Regions from separate parts of the Nonomuraea sp. NPDC047897 genome, predicted to be linked through region 1. Evidence: riboswitches for the same ligand, from Rfam matches in the RefSeq annotation. Region 1 holds a riboswitch; each other region holds the start of a gene.

What was found. A riboswitch is a leader RNA that binds a small molecule or an ion and turns the genes downstream of it on or off. The one in region 1 is predicted to bind cyclic di-AMP.
Region 2: linked by a shared signal. The riboswitch ahead of ACGF0J_RS29770 (NlpC/P60 family protein) and the one ahead of ACGF0J_RS23305 (C40 family peptidase) in region 1 are both predicted to bind cyclic di-AMP.
Region 3: linked by a shared signal. The riboswitch ahead of ACGF0J_RS27390 (CHAP domain-containing protein) and the one ahead of ACGF0J_RS23305 (C40 family peptidase) in region 1 are both predicted to bind cyclic di-AMP.
Region 4: linked by a shared signal. The riboswitch ahead of ACGF0J_RS33150 (hypothetical protein) and the one ahead of ACGF0J_RS23305 (C40 family peptidase) in region 1 are both predicted to bind cyclic di-AMP.

The regions. Positions count from the first base shown of each region.
Region 1 is NZ_JBIDCC010000010.1:134,560-136,748, reverse strand. It holds gene ACGF0J_RS23310 (class I SAM-dependent methyltransferase) at 1-291, opposite strand, end outside; gene ACGF0J_RS23305 (C40 family peptidase) at 331-981, opposite strand; cyclic di-AMP (ydaO/yuaA leader) riboswitch at 985-1,130, opposite strand; gene ACGF0J_RS23300 (3-isopropylmalate dehydrogenase) at 1,229-2,189, shown strand, end outside.
Region 2 is NZ_JBIDCC010000014.1:252,375-254,563, reverse strand. It holds gene lysX (bifunctional lysylphosphatidylglycerol synthetase/lysine--tRNA ligase LysX) at 1-308, shown strand, start outside; gene ACGF0J_RS29770 (NlpC/P60 family protein) at 358-1,407, opposite strand; cyclic di-AMP (ydaO/yuaA leader) riboswitch at 1,413-1,559, opposite strand; gene ACGF0J_RS29765 (amino-acid N-acetyltransferase) at 1,824-2,189, shown strand, end outside.
Region 3 is NZ_JBIDCC010000013.1:49,192-51,380, reverse strand. It holds gene ACGF0J_RS27395 (VanW family protein) at 1-397, opposite strand, end outside; cyclic di-AMP (ydaO/yuaA leader) riboswitch at 726-877, shown strand; gene ACGF0J_RS27390 (CHAP domain-containing protein) at 890-1,582, shown strand; gene ACGF0J_RS27385 (hypothetical protein) at 1,761-2,189, shown strand, end outside.
Region 4 is NZ_JBIDCC010000019.1:12,299-14,487, forward strand. It holds gene ACGF0J_RS33140 (YbaB/EbfC family nucleoid-associated protein) at 1-66, shown strand, start outside; gene ACGF0J_RS33145 (DUF5302 domain-containing protein) at 206-406, shown strand; cyclic di-AMP (ydaO/yuaA leader) riboswitch at 569-704, shown strand; gene ACGF0J_RS33150 (hypothetical protein) at 905-1,690, shown strand; gene ACGF0J_RS33155 (DUF4032 domain-containing protein) at 1,819-2,189, opposite strand, start outside.

The DNA of each region.
Region 1 (2,189 bases):
GTGGGCGCGCGTGTCGAGGCCGCAGCCCAGGTGGAGCACGCTCGCCTCCGGGTGCCCGGCCAGGAACTGCCGGGCCCAGCCGTCGAGGTGCCGGGCCCGCAGCGCCACGGCGGCGGCGGTGCCCCGCGTCATCCCGGTGCGGCGGAAGTCGTGGTCGATCCGCCGGGCGATCTGCAGGGAGAGGGCGTCGGCGAGGATCGGGTACGGCGCGCGGGCGTCGAGCGCCCTGCCGTGGAGCGTGGCGAGGAGCGTGGCCTTCTCGGCGGTCAGCCGCACCTTCTCGGTTGTCACGTCATCACGGTAGTACGCGCGACCGCACCCGTCCCGTCCTCACAGGGCAGTGGCGACCGGCATGGCCGGTGGCGGGGCCTGGCGCAGCTCACGGATGTGCGCCCAGCGCTTGACCCCCTTCGGGTCGGGCCGGACGGCGCCCACGAAGGAGGCGCGGCGTCCGGCGTCCAGGCGTTCCTCCTTGACCACGTCGCCGGTGCGTGGCGCGTGGACCATGTGACCGGGGCGGGAGATCATGCCCACGTGGCCGAGGCCGTTGAAGAAGACGAGGTCTCCGGGCTTGAGGTCCTTCCAGGCGATCTTCCTGGAGTAGGCGCCGTACTGGGAGGCGGCGACGCGGGGGAGTTCGATGCCCGCGGACTGGTAGGCCCGGAGCATGAGGCCGGAGCAGTCGTAGCCGCTCCGGCTCGCCCCGCCCCAGACGTAGGGGGTGCCCTGCTTGTCCAGGGCGTACCTGACGGCGAGCTTCCAGGCGGGGAGCTGGATGTCGCGGGTCCTGGCGCGCTTGATGTCGGCTCCGGTGAGGGTGACGCCACCGGGGTCCGGTGTCGCCGCGGCCACGGGGGAGGCGGTCACGGGGGAGGCGGTCACGGGGGTGGGTGCCGCCGCGGCGGCGGGGGAGGCGACCGCCAGTCCGGCGGCGGTCGTGGCGAGGGCGAGGGCGGGCGTGAGCATGGCGATGCGCGGCACGAGGAGTCCTTCCACACGGCCGGCCGGGTTAGCTGACGGGCTCGGGCCTGGAAGTGGCCCTACGGCACGCGGACGTGCCGATTCGCCCCGAAGGGGGAGTGGGTCCCCGGCTCCGCGCAACGGCTGCGCGGATTAGGCTTGAGGGACTCTAACGAAACGGTCAAAGCACCGCAATACGGGTAAAACGGATGTCCGAGCGTTGAGATCGGGTGTTCGTCAGCCGAGACGACCCGGTAAGGTACCGGCCATGGAGTCGCGCAACACACGCCTGGCAGTGATCCCCGGAGACGGCATCGGCACCGAGGTCGTGGCCGAAGGGCTCAAGGTGCTGGAGGCCGTGGGCGTCAAGTTCGAGGCCACCCACTACGACCTCGGCGCCGCCCGCTACCACCGCACCGGCGAGACGCTGCCCGACGCCGTCCTTGAGGAGCTGCGCGGCTACGACGCGATCCTGCTCGGCGCCGTCGGCGACCCCAGCGTGCCGCCGGGCATCCTGGAGCGCGACCTCCTGCTCCGCCTGCGCTTCGCCTTCGACCACTACGTGAACCTGCGCCCGGTCAAGCTGTTCCCTGGCGTGCGGACCCCGCTGGCCGACACCTCGCCCGAGGACATCGACATGATCGTGGTGCGTGAGGGCACCGAGGGCCTCTACGCGGGCACCGGCGGCACGATGCGGCGCGGCACGCCGCACGAGATCGCCACCCAGGAGTCGCTCAACACCGCCCACGGCGTCGAGCGCGTGGTCCGCTACGCGTTCGAGAAGGCCCGCTCGCGGCCGCGCAAGAAGCTGACGCTGGTCCACAAGACCAACGTGCTCACCTTCGCCGGCGACCTCTGGCAGCGCACGGTCGACCGGGTCGCCGAGGAGTTCCCCGAGGTGGCCACCGACTACTGCCACATCGACGCGGCCTCGATGTACTTCGTCACCCAGCCCGAGCGTTTCGACGTGGTCGTCACCGACAACCTCTTCGGCGACATCATCACCGACCTCGGCGCCGCCATCGCCGGCGGCATCGGCCTGGCGGCCAGCGGCAACATCAACCCCGAGGGTGCCGCGCCCAGCATGTTCGAGCCGGTGCACGGCAGCGCCCCCGACATCGCCGGGCAGGGCAAGGCCGACCCGACCGCCACGATCCTGTCGGCCGCCATGCTCCTCGACCACCTCGGCCTGCGGGCCGAGGCCGCCCGCGTCGAGCAGGCCGTCGCCG
Region 2 (2,189 bases), on a different contig from region 1:
CCCACCGCGACGACCCGCTGCTCACCGAGAAGTGGGACCTGATCGGGTTCGGCACCGAGCTGGGCACCGCCTACTCCGAGCTCAACGACCCGATCGAGCAGCGCCGCCGCCTGGTCGAGCAGTCGCTGCTGGCCGCCGGCGGCGACGTCGAGGCCATGCAGCTCGACGAGGACTTCCTGCAGGCCCTGGAGTACGCCATGCCGCCGACGGGCGGCATGGGCGCCGGCATCGACCGGATGATCATGGCGTTCACCGGCCGGAACATCCGCGAGACGATCCTCTTCCCGCTGGTCAAGCCGGCCCACTGAGCGCGGGCGGCGGGGCACTCCGGTGTCCCGCCGCCGCCCGGATGGCGCCTCAGTCGGCGACGCGGACGGCTCCCGCGTACGGACGCCGGGCGATCGAGGCCACGCGCACCACGTCACCCGTGCGCGGCGCGTGGACCATCAGCCCGCCGCCGATGTAGATGCCGACGTGGTGCAGGTCGTTGTAGAAGAAGACCAGGTCGCCGGCGCGCAGCTCGTCCTTGGAGATGTGCCGGCCGGCGGTCCACTGGCTGCCGGTGTAGTGCGGCAGCGAGATGCCGACCCGCTGGTAGGCCGCCATGACCAGGCCGGAGCAGTCGTAGGAGCTGGGCCCCTCGGCGCCCCAGACGTACGGCTTGAGCTGCTGCGTGAGCGCCCAGCGGGCGGCCTCGGCGGCCTTGCCCGAGCCGACCACGGGCAGGCTGACGCGCGTGGCCCTGGTGCCCGGCCGGCCGGCTTCGCCGACCGCCCGCCGGTAGAGGTTGCTCTCGACCTTGGCGACCATCTTCACGATCTTGGCACGCTTGGCGCTGAGGTCGCTGACGAGCTCGCCGACCTCCTCCATGTGGGTCTTGGCCTCGTCTCTGGCCCGCCTGGCCGACTCCATGGCGTCGAGGACCTGTTTGAGCTGCTCGGTCTGCTGCTGGGCCAGCGCGTAGGAGGTGGCGGCGTGGTCGAGGAACCGCTCGGGGTCGCCGGCGCTCAGGAAGGGCAGGGCCCGCCCCATGACGCCGGAGATGTACTGGCTCTCGACCATCTGGGCGGCCTTGGTCCGCTTGGCCGCCAGGTCGGCCTCGCTGGTCGCCAGCGTCTTCTTGGCGGCCTCGGCGGTCTTCTGGGCGGTCTTGAGTTTCTCCCGCTGGGCGTTGTACTGCTCGGCCAGCTTCTCGATGTCCACGTGCATCTGCTCGACCTGCTTGGCGAGCGAGTTGAGGGACGGCTCGGGATCGGCGGCGGCCGGGGCCGCCCCGGCGCCGGCGAACAGGGCCGTGGCGGCGACGAGGGCGGTGCCGAGTAGGGCGAGACGGCGCGGGCCGGTCTGATGCGGAGGGCGGGCGTGGGTGCCCGCTGAGGTCCTCTCGCGACCGCGCGTACGCTTCACCAATCGGCTCCTCTCATCGACGCCTACCGGGTTAGCTGACGGGTTCGGGCCGGAGCAGCCCTACCGAGCCGGAGCTCGGACTCACCCCAGATGGCGCACCGGCCACCGGCGGGTCCCCGGTTCCCCGCACGGGGATTGGGCGCGTCTCCACGCGGGACGCGCGGGTGACATCGTCGCTGGACACTAGTGCACGTTGGGTTGGTGCTCAACCAGAACTGCCAAGTCTGTAGAGGTTCAGCCACCGAAGAGTCACAAGGTGGTGTCCTGTCCCTTCACCCATGGGCGACTTTACGCCCTGTTTGCCCGTGGTTGGGTCGCAGGTGGGGTGACTCGTGTAGGCCAGAGCGATATGCCGGATGGAGCGGACAGGTGGGATTTTGGTAGGAGCCGTAATGGGATCTGTACGCTGGTAACCCATGGAGCAGGTCGCCGAAGTGACAGTCCCTGACACCGAAGTCGTGGTGCGGCGCGCCCGCACGTCCGACGTCAGGACCATCAGGCGCCTGGTCGACACCTACGCCGGTGCGGGTCCACGCCTTCTGGAGAAGGCCACTGTCACGCTGTACGAGGACGTCCAGGAGTTCTGGGTGGCCGAGCGGAGCGGGCAGGTCGTCGGGTGTGGCGCGCTGCACGTTCTCTGGGAGGATCTGGCCGAGATCCGCACGGTCGCCGTGGACCCCGCGTCCCGGGGCCTGGGGATCGGCCACCGGATCGTCTCCGCGTTGATCCGCACGGCGAGGGATCTGGGGCTCAGGCGGGTTTTCTGCCTGACTTTCGAGGTC
Region 3 (2,189 bases), on a different contig from region 1:
TGCCCAGCAGGTCGCCGTCCACCTCGACCGCGGGCGGGACCGTGCGGGTACCGAACAGCGAGCGGGCGATCCCGGCCGGGGTGGTGTGGCCGTCCATGGCCCGGGCCACCGTCGCGCCCGCGTCGAGGGTCATGCCGAGGTCCTTGGGCTTCATGGTGACGGTGCGGCCGGCGGCCTCGACCTTCAGCGGCCCCGGCCGGCCGAACTCCTCCTCCAGCCTGGCGCGGGCGGCCTCGGGGGAGAGCCCGCTGATGTCGACGCCGCCCGCGTCGGTGCCGGGCGGCACCTCGCCGGCCAGGGCCAGCGTGGGCATGCCGTACGCCAGCAGGAGGACGGCGAGGATCGCGGCGGCCGCCGCGGCGACGCGGCCTCGGTTGGTGCTGAGGATGCGCTTCATCGTGGGGGCGACCTCGTTCGGGGAGTCGGACGTCCGGCCAGTGTGCCACGGTGCCGATCGGCTCCCGGGCGTCTTTACCCAACGGGGGGAACTGCACCTTCAAACCACTTTCGCCAGGGGAAGTAGGTAAAAACTTCCGCGCTGAACCGCAGGTGGAGCGGGGGGTTCCGAGGTGTGCACCCGGACTTCGCTTGCACCGCTCTATACGCTTCGCTTACGTTTGGGGACACCGAGGCACACGTCCGGCACGTCAGTACCTCCGCCGGGTGATGCCTCGTTCAAACGCCGAGACCGCGTACGCACCGCCTGCATGACAGATCCGCAGGGGGCGGCGCGGCCGCCGAATCCGCGACAGATCGCGGAACCGGGGACCCAATCTCTCATGGGGTGAATCGGCACGCCCGCCACGAGCGGCGTGCCGTAGGGCACTTCCAGGCCCGAATCCGTCAGCTAACCCGGTAGGCGGCATGGAAGCAAGGAGTAAACCCCAGTATGACCATGCGTGACCTCTCCCGTGCCATCGTGCCCACGGACCTCCCGCGGCTGGCCGTCGGCCTCACGATCGCGGCCGGTGCCGTGTTCGGCGCCGTCCCGGCCATGGCCGGCCAGCCGGCCGTCGCGGAGTCGGGCCAGCCGGCCGCCCCGCAGGCGCAGGAGCAGCCGAAGACGGTCGCCGCGGCCTACCACCGGCCGCTGACCGCCGATGCCCTGCTGAAGGTGGCGGAGTCGCAGGTCGGTGTCACGGAGAACGCCGCCGGCGGTGGCACCCCCTTCCACAGCTGGTACATGTCCTCGCCGCGGGCCGCCGAGACCGTCGCCCGTGACGGTGGCAACATCGGCGCCTACGCCAACGCGCCGTGGTGCGCGATGTTCGTCTCGTGGGTCGGCGAGAAGGCCGGCGCCCGCCCCTCGGTCGGCTGGGACGCCTACACGGTGACCTACGCCAAGTGGTTCAAGGCCAACAACCGCTGGGGCTCCACGCCCAAGCCGGGCGCGGTCGTCTTCTTCGACTGGGACGGCAGCAGGAGCATCACCGCGATCGACCACGTCGGCCTGGTCAAGAAGGACAACGGCGACGGCACGATCAGCACCATCGAGGGCAACACCGGCAACGGCAAGGTCGAGCGCCGGGTGCGGCCCACCTCGCAGGTGGCCGGGTACGGCTACCCCGTCCTGCAGGGCTGACAGCCCCCTCCCACCCCCCACCCCTCACGGACGAGGCCCCCGGGCCGAGCAGAGACGTGGACGGGCCGGCGCGTCCGGCCCGCGCGTCCGGCCCGCGCGTAAGGCCATGGTTGACATCTCCTTCAGATAGCTGCACTATCTAGTAACTAGATAGCTCAACTATCCATTAAGGAGCGTCATGCAGTTCCCCCTCGTCCTCCTGGTCGCCCTGCTCACCTTCCGCGGCCTCGGGGCGCTCGGCGTCACAAGGTTCGCCTCGTGGCCGGCCAGCGCCGCCCACGCGCTCGCCGTCATGCTCCTCATGACCGCGTCCGCGCACTTCGTCCCCGAGAGCGTCACGGTCATGCCCAACCACGCCGACCTCGTCCGGATGGTGCCGCCGTTCGTGCCCTTCCCCGGCGTCATGGTCTACCTGACCGGAGTGTTCGAACTGCTCGGCGCCGTCGGACTGGTCGTCGCGGGCACCCGCCGCCTCGCCGCGTTGGCCCTGGTGGCGCTGTTCGTCATGCTGCTCCCCGCCAACGTCTACGCGGCCCTCGCCGACGTGCCGTTCGCCGGCGGCGAGGTGACCCCGCTGTGGCTGCGCGTCCCCGAGCAGATCCTCTAC
Region 4 (2,189 bases), on a different contig from region 1:
GAGGACGTCACCGGCCAGACCCTCGCCGTCACCCAGCGGCTCCTCGCCGAGCCGGAGGGCCGCTGAGCCCCGGGGGAGGCGCGCCCGGCTCGTGGCGAGCCCGCCGGCCCCGCGCGTCCTCGGTGGACACGCCGGAATCACCCGGTTTCGCGTCACGTGCGGGACCATGCGAAGCTGTGGATGTCCCCAACACCAGGAGGTCCTCATGGCCGAAACACCGGAGCCGGAAGTCAGCGAAACTCCCGAGGACGAGATGAAGCGCAAGTTCCGCGAGGCGCTGGAGCGCAAGCGCGGCCAGCAGGCCGGCGCGGGCGCGGGTGGCAGGGGCGCCGACGCTTCGAAGATCCACGGGGCGCACGGTCCGGCCGCCAGCAAGCGTTCCTTCCGGCGTAAGAGCGGTGGCTGAGGCACACCACACCCAGGGGCACGGCATGCCGTGCCCCCTTTTTCTTTGCCGTCTTAGGTAGATCTTCGCCCGATTCATGGCCTTACCTTTGCCTATGTCCGATTTGCACGCTAGAGTCATGCGCGTTACCGGTCAGTGACCAGCCCTTCACCAGGAAGAGGCGGCTGACCGGCGCCGAATCCCGCACGGCGGGAACCGGGGACCCATCTCCTGGGGTGAATCCGACCACCACGCGTCGGTAGGGCATCTCCACGCCCGAACCCGTCAGCTAACCCGGTAGGCGAGATGGAGAGGACACCTTCCCAGATGCACTACCGCGTATCCCCCGACTGCGTAGCGTCATCCGCCGCCTGCTGAGCGGCCCCCACCACAGACCTTTTCCGCGCTCCCGCGCGTAGCGACCGTTCGGCCCCTGCCCGGCTACGCCCTGCTGTGCGAGCGCGACTCTCCCGTTGCCCAGGTAAAGGACTTCACCGCTTCATGTCTCCCCGTTTCGGCATGCGTTCCCTCGCTCTGCTCACCGCCACCGTGGCCGGCTCGCTGACGATCGGCGGCACCGCCGCCCACGCCGATGTGCCCGAGGACCGGCAGGTCCTGCTCAAGGGCTCCACCACCGCCTCCTACTTCTGGGACGACGCCTCCGGCCGCGCTGGTGACACCGGCCTGCCGGCCAGTGGCAAGCCGATGCAGAAGGGGATGGCCGCCAGCCCGAGCTGGCCGCTGCTGACCGAGGGCTACGTCGTCTACAAGGGCAAGAAGATGCCCTTCTTCGTCGGCGACCGCGGTCCCGGCGAGCCGTCCAACCGCGGCATCATGCTGGACCTCGACGGCAAGACGTTCGCCGAGCTGACCGGCGGCACCTTCAACACCAACACGCTGCACGTCAACGGCAACGGCGGCATGGGCCACATCAAGATCGAGTACGTCATCACCAAGTGGGGCAAGGGTCCCGGCAAGAAGAACCACCCGGTGCCGTTCGCGACCCGCGCCTACGCCCGGGTGGACAACAACCCGGCCAAGCCGCCGCAGGTCCTGGCCAAGAAGAAGGCGCCCGCCACGCAGACCGTGTCGGAGAAGGCCGGCGCCGCCGAGCAGCGGGCCACCGCCGGCAGCACCCTCCAGGTCGCCCCCGCCGCGCACGTCACCACCTCGGCGGCCGCCCAGCCGGCGGCCGAGAACTCCGACGGCAGCGCGGCCGGCGTGGCCGCGGCCGTCGCCCTGGCCGCGATCGGCGGCGGCGCCGTCGTGGGCCGCGACCGCCTCCGCAAGCTGGTCCGCCGCTGATCCGACCCCCTCACGGCAGCGGTCCGTCACGAGGGCGTCCCCGCACCGGGGACGCCCTCGCGGCGTTCACCGCCGCGAGAGCGTCGACGCGGGCCTCGGACGGGCCGCGACGGGCCCCTCGGGGCGGGTCACCCGGGCTCGTCCGGGAGCACCGCCTTCTCGTCGGGCTTGTGGACCAGCACGTTCGCGATGTACGACTTCACGGCCGCGGGCAGCCCCACGTCGCCGCCCGCCGCCTCCGACAGGTACCACCGGTGGTCCAGCACCTCGTGGAAGAGCTGGGCGGGCTCCAGCTTGCCGCGCAGCTCGGCGGGCAGCGCCGCGACCGTCGGCTGGAAGACCTCGGCCAGCCACCGGTGCGCCACGATCGCCTCGTCCTCGTGCCGGAGCCCCTTGGCCACCCGGAACCCGTCGAGGTCGTTGAGCAGCCGCCGCGCCTGGTTCTCCTCCACGTCCAGCCCGGTCAGGCGGAGCAGCCGCCGCTGGTGGTGCCCGGCGT